Linked DNA regions of Leucothrix mucor DSM 2157. The main gene of each other region encodes a partner of the protein of the gene in region 2 in a complex. Links are inferred from orthologs where the notes say so. Each region holds a gene or a part of one and is shown on either strand. Other genes may lie near its edges.

The links.
Region 1: the proteins of groL (region 2) and metK are in contact, whole or in part, in a cryo-EM structure (PDB 8P4O), measured with the Escherichia coli proteins. The link is inferred for Leucothrix mucor DSM 2157 from one-to-one orthologs.

Annotation. Positions count from the first base shown.
Region 1 is NZ_ATTE01000001.1:385,552-392,801, forward strand. Bases 1,825-4,807 are described here. They hold metK (methionine adenosyltransferase), read right to left. Parts: upstream 3,902-4,807; coding sequence 2,747-3,901; downstream 1,825-2,746. Other genes in these bases: ahcY (adenosylhomocysteinase), read right to left, coding at 1,825-2,636; LEUMU_RS24155 (capsule biosynthesis protein), read left to right, coding at 4,256-4,807. Outside these bases: LEUMU_RS24145 (acyltransferase family protein), read left to right, coding at 1-146; metF (methylenetetrahydrofolate reductase [NAD(P)H]), read right to left, coding at 236-1,087; more of ahcY, read right to left, coding at 1,224-1,824; more of LEUMU_RS24155, read left to right, coding at 4,808-5,527; LEUMU_RS0101805 (SDR family NAD(P)-dependent oxidoreductase), read left to right, coding at 5,539-6,294; LEUMU_RS24160 (LTA synthase family protein), read left to right, coding at 6,484-7,250. UniProt on the Escherichia coli protein: Catalyzes the formation of S-adenosylmethionine (AdoMet) from methionine and ATP.
Region 2 is NZ_ATTE01000001.1:2,975,696-2,982,884, forward strand. What follows is about bases 2,824-5,745. They hold groL (chaperonin GroEL), read right to left. Parts: upstream 5,150-5,745; coding sequence 3,497-5,149; downstream 2,824-3,496. Other genes in these bases: LEUMU_RS28100 (zinc-binding metallopeptidase family protein), read right to left, coding at 2,824-2,901; rpsT (30S ribosomal protein S20), read right to left, coding at 3,034-3,294; LEUMU_RS0113465 (co-chaperone GroES), read right to left, coding at 5,231-5,521; LEUMU_RS0113470 (FxsA family protein), read right to left, coding at 5,654-5,745. In the rest of the region: LEUMU_RS0113445 (SdrD B-like domain-containing protein), read right to left, coding at 1-1,749; more of LEUMU_RS28100, read right to left, coding at 1,867-2,823; more of LEUMU_RS0113470, read right to left, coding at 5,746-6,136; LEUMU_RS26060 (sensor domain-containing protein), read right to left, coding at 6,234-7,189.

The DNA.
Region 1 (7,250 bases), 2.6 Mb from region 2 along the record:
TGGTGATGATGCTGGCGGCTTGGTTGATTCATAAGTTGATTGAGCAACCACTGGGCCGTTGGATGAATAATGTGCTGAAAGGCTTGTGGGAGAGAGTGCAAATTACTCTGGAAAATAAAAAGGCTACGGCTTCACAGCTGCCTTAATGCAGATATGAAAAAGCCCTTAGATCCTGATATTTCAGAAGATAAGGGCTTCTACTAAAATCGTCACTCACGGTGACAAGTTTATCGAGTCAGGTGAAGTCTTGAGGGAAGCTTCCCATCACCGCTTTGCATATCTGCATATTCGGCTCGACTTTATTCATGCTGTAGAAATGTAATCCCGGCGCGCCACGTTCCATCAGTGTCATACACATCTGTGTGATGTAGTCATCCGCAAATGCTCGCAGTGATTCAGGATCATTCTCATAAGTTTCTAAGCGTATTCGTAACCAGCGCGGAATCTCAGCGCCACAGGCATCTGAGAAGCGCGACAAGCTTTCAAAGTTACCGATTGGCATAATGCCTGGGATAATGGGAATATCCACGCCAGCCTTCGCACATTCATCCACAAAGTAGCTATAGCCATCTGGATTATAAAAATACTGAGTAATGGCGCTATCAGCACCGGCTTTAACTTTTTTAACAAAGTTATCAAGATCTTGCTTGTGGTCAATCGACTGCGGATGCTTTTCAGGATAAGCCGCTACTTCAATGTGAAAATAGTCACCACTGTGCTCACGGATGAACTCTACCAGTTCATTGGCATAATGGAATTCGCCTGGGTCTTCCATACCCATCGGCAAGTCACCACGTAGAGCAACTAAGCGAGTAATATTATTCGCTTTATAGTTATCCAGAATCGTTCCAATACGTTCACGACTGGAACCAACGCAGGTTAGGTGGGAAGCAGTTGGAATACCAGAGGCTTGTTGAACACCTAGTACGGTATCAAACGTGGTTTGTTGATCAGAGCCGCCGGCGCCAAAAGTGACGGAGAAAAATTCCGGCTTCAGTGTGGCTAGGGCTTCACTGGCGGAGAGAATATTGGCTTTACCTTGATCGGTCTTAGCGGGGAAAAACTCAAAACTGACGTGTTTAGTCATGATTTGCTACTCATTCATGCATCTGTGGGCGAAAGAGTAATAATGAAGAGCAGGGCGCTCACAGAAGGGTTAAAAAGACCCTGCCCCGAAATGATCAGGACAGGGTCATTATCACAACAGTGTTGCTAAGTTGTGCTTAGTAGCGGTAGTGATCTACTTTGAATGGGCCTTCAACTGGCACACTAATGTAGTCAGCTTGATACTGAGTCAGAGTTGTCAGCTTAGCACCAACACGCTCAAGGTGAAGACGAGCAACTTCTTCGTCCAGGTGCTTTGGTAGCATGTAAACTTTGTTCTCGTAGTTTTCAGCGTGCGCAAACAACTCAATCTGAGCCAGAGTTTGGTTCGTGAATGAGTTAGACATTACAAAGCTAGGATGACCTGTACCGCAACCCAAGTTAACCAAACGGCCTTGTGCCAGCAGGATAATACGCTTGCCGTCAGGGAAGATAATGTGATCAACCTGTGGCTTGATGTTTTCCCACTCGTACTTTTCCAGACCAGCAACGTCGATTTCGTTATCGAAGTGACCGATGTTACAAACGATCGCCTGATCCTTCATCTGAGCCATATGATCATGAGTGATGATGTGGTAGTTACCCGTCGCAGAAACAAAGATGTCAGCTTGAGAAGCAACGTCATCCATTGTTACAACGCGGTAGCCTTCCATCGCTGCTTGTAGTGCACAGATTGGGTCAACTTCAGTTACCCATACAGTTGCGCCTAAACCACGTAGAGACTGAGCAGAACCTTTACCTACGTCACCGTAACCAGCAACAACTGCGATCTTACCTGCAATCATTACATCAGTTGCACGCTTGATAGAGTCAACCAGTGACTCGCGGCAGCCGTACAGGTTATCGAACTTAGACTTGGTTACAGAGTCATTTACGTTGATTGCTGGGAAAGTCAGTTCGCCTGCTTCAGCCATCTTGTATAGACGATGTACACCAGTCGTTGTCTCTTCGGTAACACCTTTGATATTTACACGAATACGTGAGTACCACGTTGGATCAGTCTTCAATTTCTCACGAATTGAAGCGTACATAATGATCTCTTCTTCGCTGCCTGGGTTATCCAGAACAGAAAGATCTTTCTCTGCTTTAGTACCTAGCTCGATCAGGCCTGTTGCATCACCACCATCATCAAGGATCATGTTTGGTGTGCCACCATCATGCCAATCGAAGATACGGTGACAGTAGTCCCAGTACTCTTCTAATGACTCGCCTTTGAAAGCGAATACAGGAATGCCAGCTGCAGCGATAGCCGCCGCTGCGTGATCCTGTGTAGAGAAGATATTGCATGAAGCCCAGCGAACTTCAGCGCCTAGCGCAACCAGAGTTTCGATCAAAACGGCTGTCTGAATCGTCATGTGCAGAGAGCCTGCAATGCGAGCGCCTTTAAGTGGCTGGTCAGCATACTTAGTACGCAGTGATACCAAGCCTGGCATTTCAGTTTCAGCGATATTGATTTCTTTACGACCAAAAGAAGCCTGACTCATGTCGGCCACTAAATAATCGGTAAAATTCTGTTCTACTTGTGCATTCATAATACATTGTCCAATCGTAAAATAGCGTGGTTGGATTTATGAACAATCACCTTCAAGCCTGGCCCGAATAGGGGTGCAACGCTACTTGAGGGCGATTGATAAAGCTAAATTTAAAGTGCTGCTTTTAATGCTTCAGCGCGGTCTGTCTTTTCCCAAGGCAGATCGATATCCGAACGACCAAAGTGACCATAAGTGGCTGTTTGGCGGTAGATAGGCTGAATCAGGTCAAGCATAGTCACAATACCGTAAGGGCGTAGATCGAAGTGCTCACGTACCAGCATTTCGATCTTCTCATCAGCAATCTTGCCCGTGCCAAATGTCTCAATAGAGATAGACGTTGGCTCTGCAACACCAATGGCGTAAGACACTTGAATCTCGCAGCGCTCCGCTAAGCCTGCTGCCACGATGTTTTTGGCAACGTAACGGCCAGCATATGCAGCTGAACGGTCAACTTTTGAAGGATCTTTTCCGGAGAATGCTCCGCCACCGTGACGTGCCATTCCACCGTATGTATCAACAATGATTTTACGTCCAGTCAGACCACAGTCACCAACAGGTCCACCAATAATGAATTGGCCAGTTGGGTTGATGTGGTAACTGGTTTTTTGGGTTAACCATTCAGCTGGTAGTACCGGCTTGATGATTTCTTCCATCACTGCTTCACGAAGATCCGACAAGCTGATGCCCGGATTGTGCTGGGTTGATAATACTACAGCATCAATAGCAACAGGCTTATCACCCTCATAACGGAAGGTTACTTGGCTTTTAGCGTCAGGACGCAGCCAAGGCAGTACACCAGACTTCATCAGCTCAGCCTGGCGCTTTACTAGAAGGTGGGCATAAGTCAGGGGGGCAGGCATCAAGACTTCGGTTTCGTTACTGGCGTAACCGAACATCAGACCCTGGTCACCAGCGCCTTGTGATTCTTTATCTTCGCGATCGACACCCATGGCGATGTCGGGAGACTGCTGACCGATAGCATTAATAACGGCGCAGGTGTTGCCATCGAAGCCAACTTCAGAGGTGTTATAACCGATGTTAGTAACAACTTCGCGGACAATCGTTTCGATATCCACGTAAGCAGAAGTCGTGACTTCTCCAGCCAGTACAACCATTCCGGTTTTAACTAAGGTCTCGCATGCAACGCGAGCATCTTTATCTTGGGTAAGAATGGCATCAAGTACAGCATCAGAGATCTGATCTGCCATTTTGTCCGGATGGCCTGCTGATACAGACTCAGAAGTAAATAAGTGGTTCCCAGCCATAAAAAAATCTCCTTAAGATTATGACTGAGCGCCGTTGTAATGTTTGGATAACCGACTGAGCCTAGCCAACAGTAGTTGGTCGCAACGCTCCTCAGGGGCTATGTGTAGTGCAATTCTAAAATAGAGCGGGTATCATATAGAACTTGAATTAAAAAATCACTATTTTGGGTCGGTTTTTATAGCCGCTCATCTTGGTCGGTCATGATTGTCAGCAAAATTAAACTTTTTGTACTATAATCTCAACTTATGACTGGGTTCAAAAAATGAACTTTTTCGTCAATATTTCGACAAACCTCAAAGCTATCTTCTGGTATTTCTGTGCCAACATCCAAGCGTGAGTCTTAAGGGGAAAAAGTGGATAAACGATCTTTTCTGTTTCTACAAGGAGCTGCGACACCATTTTTTGACCGCTTAGCAAAAGCAATCAGGCGAGCAAAAATCGATACCTGTCGTGTTAAATTCTGTTGCGGTGATGCCTTATATCATAAGGGCGGGGATGCTGTAAGCTACGTTGGTGATACTGTTGATTTGCCCACTTTTTACAAAGAGTTGTTTTCTGAGCGCAATGTCACAGACTTGGTCCTATTTGGTGACACTCGCCCTGTTCATATCCCTGCAATCAAGTTAGCCAAAGAGCTCAACCTTCGTATTCACGTTTATGAAGAAGGATATCTGCGACCTGACTGGATAACAATGGACAGAGGTGGCGTTAATGCGTATTCGCCTTTGCCGAAGTCCCCTAACTATTACAGGGAAGCCGTTCTTAAAGTCCCAAGACGTGTGGTTAGCCAAAAAACGGGTTATAGCCAATGGATAAGGCTGGCCGAGGACATGGTTTATAATGTCGCTCGCCTAGGTGATTTCAAATTTTATCCGAAATACACCCGTCACCGCCTTCATGGCCCGGCACAGGAGTACTTTGGCTGGGTTAAGCGTCACTCCATGCTTCCATTTCATGCGATTTATGCTTCGCGTTTGATACGTCAACTTCTGAATATGAAGGCAAAATATTACGTTTACCCATTGCAGCTTGATAGCGACTCTCAAGTTAGGGTGCATTCTTCTTATGGTGATGGAGTTAATTCTGCAACCGAGGAAATTATTCGTTCATTTGCCAAGCATGCCTCCAAGGACGCTTTTTTGGTGATAAAAAATCATCCATTAGATACGGGGATAACCAAGCACAAAAAATTTGCCTATAAAACAGCCTCGGAGAATGGCGTTCGTTCACGTGTTCGATTTATCGAAGCCGGTCACTTACCAACCTTCTTGAGTCATGCTGCGGGTACTGTCCTGATAAATAGTACGACAGGTATGTCTGCTTTGTTTCATCAATGCCCAACAATAGCCCTCGGAAAAGCTTTGTACGATATTCCGGGCCTGACCTTTCAAGGGGGGCTCAATGACTTCTGGAGGCGTGCAAAAACACCAAATCGTCAGCTTTTTATGGCGTTCCGAGATGTTGTGATTCACAAAACTCAAATCAATGGGAATTTCTATACAAGAAAAGGAGTAGAAATGGCCGTTAAGGGAAGTTTGAGGCGTTTGGGAATTCCTCCGATCCCAGAGCCAGAGCCTGAGGCGAAGGTTGCTATGGACAACCAAGTCGTGGCTGATAACTTTTAGGCGAAATCTGGATGTCGCTCCATACTATCTTAATTACTGGTGCAACTAGCGGTATTGGCAAGGCGCTGGTGCGAGAATATTCGCAACCAGCTAATTTTTTGATCTTGGTTGGACGATGCGAGTTAAAATTAAAAGCCCTATGTAATGAATGTCAGCGGTTCGATACAAGTGCAGTTTACTATGTTGTAGATTTCGAGCTTCCAAATGAAGTGCTAGCTCTTTCAGAGGAGATAGCTGCGACTCATCAAGTAGACTTATTGGTTTCTAACGCTGGGGTTACTAGTAGTACTGAAAAGGGGCAGATAGAAGACTGGGATAAAATAGAAGCACTGACCGCTGTTAATTATCGAAGTGCAATTGCCATAGCGCAGCCTTTTATTCGTCAAATGCAGAAGAGGGGTAGCGGACACATAGCATATGTGAGCTCTCTGGCAGCCTACCGAGGAATGCCATTGACGCCCTCCTATGCCGCTAGCAAAGCAGCATTGAAATCTTATGCTGAAGCGATGCGTGGCTTACTGAAGCCTCAATCAATACATGTTTCAATAGTGACTCCAGGGTTTGTAAAGACAGCTATGAGTGATCAGTTCCCCGGTGATCGTCCTTTTTTATGGTCTGCCGAGCGGGCAGCTCGCTACATTAAGCAAGGCTTGGATCGCAAAAAGGCGTATATTTCATTTCCTAAGCTTCTAACGATTGGTATGAAGCTGCTTTCCTGTCTTCCGGCTTGGCTTTCTGATAGCATCCTTGCACGTCTTCGTTACTAACAGCGTTCAGCGAGTCTAATGGCATATCTTTTCTCATTCCTAGCATGCCTTAGCATAACGTGCTTTCTTGAAGTTCTATTTCAGCCGTACTATGCAAGCCTCCTTAAGCGGCAGATTAGAGGAGTTTTCATAACAGTCAATCTAGTGTTTATTACACAGATTTTGTTTCTATTAATTACGCATAGACCCATGTTTTCAGCAGTGCTCACGCTAATAGTTGTTTCCATGCTGCTTGCTGTAAATAATGCCAAGTACAAAGCATTACGAGAGCCTTTGGTTTTTAGTGATTTGTTTCTTTATTTGCAGGCTATCCGTTATCCCCGTTTGTATTTCCCTTTTTTGGGACTTCCTGCTTTGGTTCTGATCCCTACCATGTTTGTAGTAGTCGTTTATCTCGGCTTTACATTAGAGGCTAGTGTTTTTGATAATCCACTTGTAAATACATTATTGCTTGCCGGGGGGTTAGGTTTAGCCATTTTAGTCTTGCTGAAACTTGCTGCTACGGCGGTAGTTAGTAGGGATCTTGAGACTGATATCAAAAGCTTCGGGATTTTATCAACTTTGTGCATTTACGCCAGATTAGCTTCTGTGGAGAGGGCGAGCTTAGAAGTATCGCTCCTAGATTGCTCTCCATTTAAGGGGTGTTCTGGTGAGGAAGATACTAGAAAGCAAAAAAGGGGGCAGCTACCTGATATTGTTGCAATTCAAAGCGAGTCTTTTTTTGATGCAAGAAACCTCTCTGAAATTATAAAAAAAGAGGTGTTGGGTAATTACGATCAATGCTTACTAGCAAGCTTTCAACATGGGGCCTTATCTGTTCCCGCTTGGGGCGCAAACACGATGCGTACTGAGTTTGCTTTCCTTGCAGGCTATACGCCAGAAACGCTGGGTTTGGCGCGCTTTTATCCCTATCAGCAGCTACTCAAAATGAACGAGCCCCAGTCCCTGATTGCTTA
Region 2 (7,189 bases):
CGGGTCATCTCCACTCAAATCTATATTTGCATATTCGATGGTGTAATCACGATAATCATGCCCTCCAGGCGCGTAAGTCCCCATGAAGGCATAAGAGCCTGGCGTAGAAGTTCGAGTGGCCGCAACATCACCGCGCTCAGTAAGCTGCTGTGTGGTGTTATCAAAGATATCGCAGGCAATCGGGTTATAGAATGGTACGGTTCCTTGGTTATAAACAAGTATCCAACCAGCATAAGTCTGACCAGACTCCAGCTCACCATCACCAGAGTGGTAGTTGGAAGTTCCTGAGTAAGCATAACTAAGCACTCGTTGATCAGTGTACTTTAGATTGCGCTTGCTGAAATTACCTTTGGGTACCAGCTGAAACAAGGCAGGACCAAGCTGATTGTTGCTCCTCTCGCCGTCAATTAAATTACCGTTATATCCTGGCTCTTTAAGACCACCATAGTTTTCAACGCCTGATGGACTAGTTGGATCAAAATCTTTCAGTAAGCTCGATAGCCAAACTTCACCAGTATTATTACCTAGAATACCATCAGTTAAATCGACAGACCGGAAAGGAATCCAGATTTGTACTCGATGATTCATGACATAGTACGGCCCTGCTGTCAGATCAGTTCCTCCAACTGTTCTGGAGGGGTAGTGAGTACCCGACAAGTCAACATCATCGATTGTTACTGTAAATGATTTGGAGGTTGGGTCCGCATCATCACGTTCGTATGTACAAGTTCCGGAATCCAAAACATGTTCAGAGTCTGGGCGATCAGTACGAATACTCATGCTCCCCCAAGTCTCTGTCCCCCAGCCGGATGGATTGGAAGTACATTGCGTGACGTAAAATTCTAAATCATAGTCAGGACCTGCAGAAGAGCCTGTAGTTGCTTTAAACACGTCTTTAAAAACGATTTCTTGCTCTATTGCTTCGATACCTGTGCGACGACCTGCGGCCATGCGGATCTGCATATACCCGTAAAACCCAAGTTCTGGGCCATTCCCTGTACCTAGATCACGCTTACCAACAGAGGAGTTCAGCATTGCCTGAGTAGAACTTACGGAATGAATCAAATCATAAGCTGGTGCTGCCGAGATCATGATCGGGCGATCATCCACAAAGGTGTTTACCTTTGCATTCTCATCCCCATCTTCATCCAATGAGTAAACGCGCTGAGTGGTAGTATAACTTGAGCCATTTTCCGAGAGCCCCGAAGCCTTAACACCCACACTAAAGATGCGCCCCTGCCCCTCAATAAACTCACCCAAGTTACACGTTAAAGTAGAACTCCCATCTGCATTGGCCACAATAGACGAGGGAGGGTTGGTTCCACCGCCGGCATCTTCACGGCAAGCCGTGGGCAACGTATCAAAAGTAACAACTGCAATTGGTCCTGGCCCAGCCGAAGGATAAATAGTCTGCTCAATAACGACATCGGTAAGCACAGGATCACCTGCGAGAATGGAATCATCGCCGCCATTTACCGAGACCGACCAGTTATGTGTTACCAAATCCTGAGTACGAACGACTCGGTTTGTTTCACCGCAATCCGCGCCAAGCAGATCTGTATCGCTGGCGGAAGCGCAAGGAAGAGGATCCCCTAACGCGTCATAAACTGAACTACCAAAGGGCTCGGTACCATCGTTTACGCCGCCATCTAAAGGGCCAAAGACAATTTCTGGCTCTGCGGCTAGTCCTATACTCGCTGATCCAGACAACATTATGCAGACCAAGAGCTTGGTCAGTCGCTTATGCATAGTAACCTCTTGTTTTTATTATTTAGTTGATTGCATGCATAAAAATTAACATGCTAGCGCATACAGTCAAATTACGCTTAATCGCACTACAATAAAGGTTAGCTACTGAATAAAAACTTAATCGAAAAAGTCACTCAACCGGCTAATAAGCCGTGTCATATAGGCTGAATCATCGGATTTATGTCCAGAAATATCTTTAACTGTTTGATGAAGTGCCTGAACGACCTGAGCCATTCGCTCATAGTTTAAGGGCAAGGTTTCGGCATTACTCGCCTCTGGTGCACGCAGTGACAAGAGGTCGGAAATTTGCAGCGCAGGATAGTCATTCAACCAGAAATTAACGTGATCAGAGCCTGAGACCATGGGGAAGTTTTCAGGCGCACTTAAAGACTCCACTAGCAAGTCAGGCACCCTTCTGAAGCTCTGCTTAACTGAACGAGTCACCATGAAGTCTTCAAGACGACTCGTGAGACTGATGAAATTACCAACATCAGGGTACAACATCTTCATGAATGAAAAAGGGTAACGCTGTGAGTGAATCTCATCACGGTAATAGCCAACACTTTGCAGGGCAATCATCAGCTTCACTGGCACGTTACGTTTCTTAAGTGCTTGGGAATGGTGGTAACTTCCCATGTCTAACGTGCCATTAGCGGCAATACCGGCAGAGGCATATGCCATTAACTGAACCCGTACAGGAAGCTCGTCAGCATGCTCTGAAAGCATCCGTGCAGCTTCCAGCATGACAGCCACACCACTAGGGTTCCATTGATCACGTAAAGGACTCGTTGGCGGGAGGTACTGAACTCCTATGACAATACGCTCAGCCGTTTTAGGCCCAAGCATTAAACTGACATTATTATAATAGCCACTCATGGTCGTGAATGGCTGGAGCTGTGGGCTTCCTAATCGGGCAAAGTAATTATAGATGTAATTATCAGGCGTTAATGACTCACCTGACTGCTCGGAGGAGGCAACAATACGACGCAAATTAATGACGTGATTTTGTAGATTCTGCTGATTGGCAACCGGCAGTTTTTCGATTTCATTAACCGGCAGCAGTGGCTGGGTAATGAAAAACCACAACAACAGGCACACGACGGCAATCGCTATTAACCAGTCTGATAACCGGGCAATCATCTTATTGAGCATGGATGCCAAACCTTTCTCGAGTTAGCGCCTGCTAGTTATTATTACTTTGTTGAGGCGATGCTGTTATGCATAAATTTCTGACACAAAAAAACCGGCTAGGTGCCGGCTTTTTCAATTCAACACACTAAATAATTATAGTGCGCGAATGCGAGAATTCAAACGACTCTTATGACGAGCAGCTTTATTCTTGTGAAGCAGGCCTTTGGTAACGCCTGAGTCGATAGCTGGTACTGCTGCTGTGTATGCTGCAGTAGCGGCTTCTTTATCACCAGATTCAATGGCTACAATAACTCGTTTGATCTGAGTACGCATTGTAGTTGTGTAGTGTTTCTTGTGTACACGACGCTCTTCTGAAAGGCGTACGCGTTTTTTTGCAGATTTGATATTAGGCAAAACTATTCTCCCACCCGGGCTCCTAAAATAAGACGCGTAGTATGCCGCTTCTATTGAGCAACGGCAAGATGAAATTTCATCTTTTTTACGAATCTAAATAAAAACACCGACAATATTAAATATTGCCGGTGTTTTTGAATCTTTGGAGGCTATTCCCAACCGAGAATAACCTCCTTAGCTGTCAGAATGACAAGCTACATGATTACATCATGCCGCCCATGCCACCCATTCCGCCCATGCCACCCATATCTGGCATTCCGCCGCCAGCAGATGCTGGAGCAGGCAGGTCAGCAATCATCGCTTCAGTCGTGATGATCAGACCAGCAACCGATGCTGCATTTTGAAGTGCTGCACGCGTAACTTTAGTAGGGTCAAGGATTCCCATTTCGATCATATCGCCGTACTCAGAAGTACGTGCGTTGTAACCGAAGCTAGTGTCACCTGCTTTAACAGCATTCAACACAACAGAAGCTTCGTCACCTGCATTGGTGCAGATTTGACGTAGTGGCTCTTCCATTGAACGACGTAGGATGCTGATACCCATGTCTTGATCGTGATTTTCGCCAGTCAGTGCTTCCAAAGCAAGAATTGCACGAACCAACGCAACTCCACCACCAGGTACCACGCCTTCTTCTACTGCAGCGCGAGTTGCATGCAATGCATCTTCAACGCGTGCTTTCTTCTCTTTCATCTCAACTTCAGTTGCTGCGCCAACTTTGATTACCGCAACACCTCCGGCCAGCTTAGCAACACGCTCTTGCAGCTTTTCAGTATCGTAGTCAGAAGTAGATACTTCAGCTTGTGCACGAATCTGGTCAACACGCGCTTTGATGCTGTCAGCATCGCCAGCACCATCAATGATGGTTGTGTCATCTTTAGTCACAGCAATACGCTTAGCTTGACCAAGATCTTCCAGTGTTACTGCGTCAAGGCTCAGACCAACTTCTTCAGAGATAACCTTACCGCCAGTCAGTACTGCGATATCTTCCAGCATTGCCTTACGACGATCGCCGAAGCCAGGTGCTTTAACTGCAGTGACTTTAACGATACCGCGCATGTTGTTAACAACCAGAGTTGCCAACGCTTCGCCTTCGATATCTTCAGCAATGATCAACAAAGGACGGCTTGCTTTAGCAACCGCTTCCAGTGTTGGCAGCAAATCACGGATGTTAGAGATCTTCTTATCGTGCAGCAGGATGTAAGGCGCTTCTTGCTCGCAAGACATGCTTTGCTGATTGTTGATGAAGTAAGGAGACAGGTAACCACGGTCAAACTGCATACCTTCAACGACACCCAGCTCATCCTGTAAAGAAGTACCTTCTTCAACAGTGATGACGCCTTCTTTACCTACTTTGTCCATTGCTTCTGCAATGATGCCACCGATAGTTTCATCGGAGTTCGCAGAGATTGTACCAACCTGTGCGATTGAAGCAGAATCTGTACAAGGCTTTGACTGTGACTTCAGAGACTCAACCGCAACAGTAACCGCTTTGTCGATACCGCGCTTCAGATCCATTGGGTTCATGCCAGCTGCAACAGCCTTCATGCCTTCGCGAACGATAGCTTGAGCCAATACAGTCGCAGTAGTAGTACCGTCACCAGCGATATCAGAGGTTTGTGAAGAAACTTCCTTCACCATCTGTGCGCCCATGTTCTCGAACTTATCTTCCAGCTCGATTTCTTTAGCAACAGAAACACCGTCTTTAGTCACAGTCGGCGCGCCGAAAGCTTTATCCAAAACAACGTTACGGCCTTTAGGACCCAGTGTAACTTTTACCGCGTTTGCCAAAATATTGACACCATTCACCATACGTGAACGTGCGTCATCACCAAAACAGACTTCTTTTGCACTCATTCTTGCTTACCTCTAAAAAACTTTAATGCTAAATCGTCGCTAACTGAGCAGGCTCAACGAGCAACGGTCCAATAAATTTATTTATGCTTCGATTACAGCCAGGATGTCATCTTCTTTCATCATCAGTAACTCTTCGCCGTCAACTTTGATAGTTGTGCCAGCATACTGACCGAATAACACCTTATCGCCCACTTTTACATCCATAGCGCGCACGTCGCCAGAATCAGTGATTTTGCCGTTACCCGCTGCAATAACTTCGCCACGGTTTGGCTTCTCTGTTGCACTATCAGGGATGATGATACCGCCGGCACTAGTACGTTCTTCTTCCATGCGACGTATCACAACGCGATCATGCAAAGGACGAATATTCATGTTTTCACTCCATCAATTAGGGTTATAGATTTAAGACAAACGAAATGCTTTTAGCACTCCATGCTTGTGACTGCTAATAATAGGGACGCACTTGAGCTTCTTCAAGAGAACCCAACTAAAAAAAATTAAAATTTAATCTCGATCGATGCGTGCATCAGATTTACGACTGTATTCACCTTCATACACATCACCATCCGTCGGACCTGTTTGCTGGCCAGAAGCATTAAAACTTCCACCCATTACTGCAGCCCCACTGATCACGGAGCGCTTTATCATTTGCTCAACAAGGAAGCGACGAGAGAACGGAAGCAGGCACAGAAAGCCCATGGTGTCGGTAACAAAACCAGGCGTCATCAACATCACTCCACCAACCAACAAGATAATGCCTTCCAGCATTTCTTTTGCAGGCATAACACCCGCGGCTAGATTAGATTGAAATCGGGAAAGAGTTGAAAGCCCCTGCTGACGTAGCAAGTAGGCACCAATCACTGCAGTCGCAATGACTAGAAGAATGGTCGGTATGGCACCAATCAGCGAGCCAACCTGTATTAACAGGTAGATTTCAATGATCGGAACAACCAGAAAGAAAAAAGCAAATATCGGAAATGTGCGCACGGCAGTGCCCTAAAATCAGTAATTATGAATCTTTATAATGATTCCATAGTTACTGATTTCAAGGCTCATGGGTAAATTCTATTGCAGAACTGAGCGCTCAACTGGCTTCAGCAAGATAAACTTCTTCAAAAGCAATTGGCTTGCCACAGTGATACCCTTGAGCATAATCTACGCCCATTCGCTTCAATAATTGGCGGGTAATATCATTTTCAACAGACTCGGCAATAATGCTTAACTCCATTACCTGCCCTACTTTGTTGATTGCATCGACCATGGCAGCATCCACACGATTTTTACTCATGCTGCGAATAAAGCTGCCGTCTATTTTAAGGTAACTAACTGGCAAATCACGCAAGTAACTTAATGATGAGATCCCACTACCAAAATCATCTAGCGAGCCAGAAGCACCAATAGCCGCCAGTTCACTTAACAAGGCTTGAGCACGCATAAAGTTAGCCAGTACGATTGATTCTGAAATCTCAAAACACAACATCGATGCTGGAACGCCTCGATCTTCCAGTACCGCAGAAACAAATCCTACAAAGCTATCGTCGTTAACACTCTCGGCCGATAGGTTAATGGTAAACACCTGCTTAAATGCACTGTTTTGTACGAACTTACCTGCGGCAATGCTATTAATTGTCTTATTGACTACCCAGCGATCTAAGCTTGCCATTAAACTCAGGCGCTGTGCTGCAGGCATAAAGCTACCAGGCGCCAATATTTCGCCCTGATGGGATAGCCTAATTAATACTTCATACTGACACTCTAGACTCTCAGCATCCGATTCTATTTGTAGTGGCACAATTGGCTGGACGTATAACAGGAAGTTATCGTGATTGAGCGCACCTTTAAGCACGGCCTCCCAATTCTCCCCACTATCCTGCTTATCATTTTTAGATGACTCATCTTCAGGATCTTTTACGTAAAGTTGATTACGGCCGCTTTTCTTAGCCATGTAACAAGCTTCATCAGCGCTTAGCATTAAACTACCCATATCAGTAATACGGGAACCAAAATCAAATTCCACAGCACCCAAACTCACGCCCACTT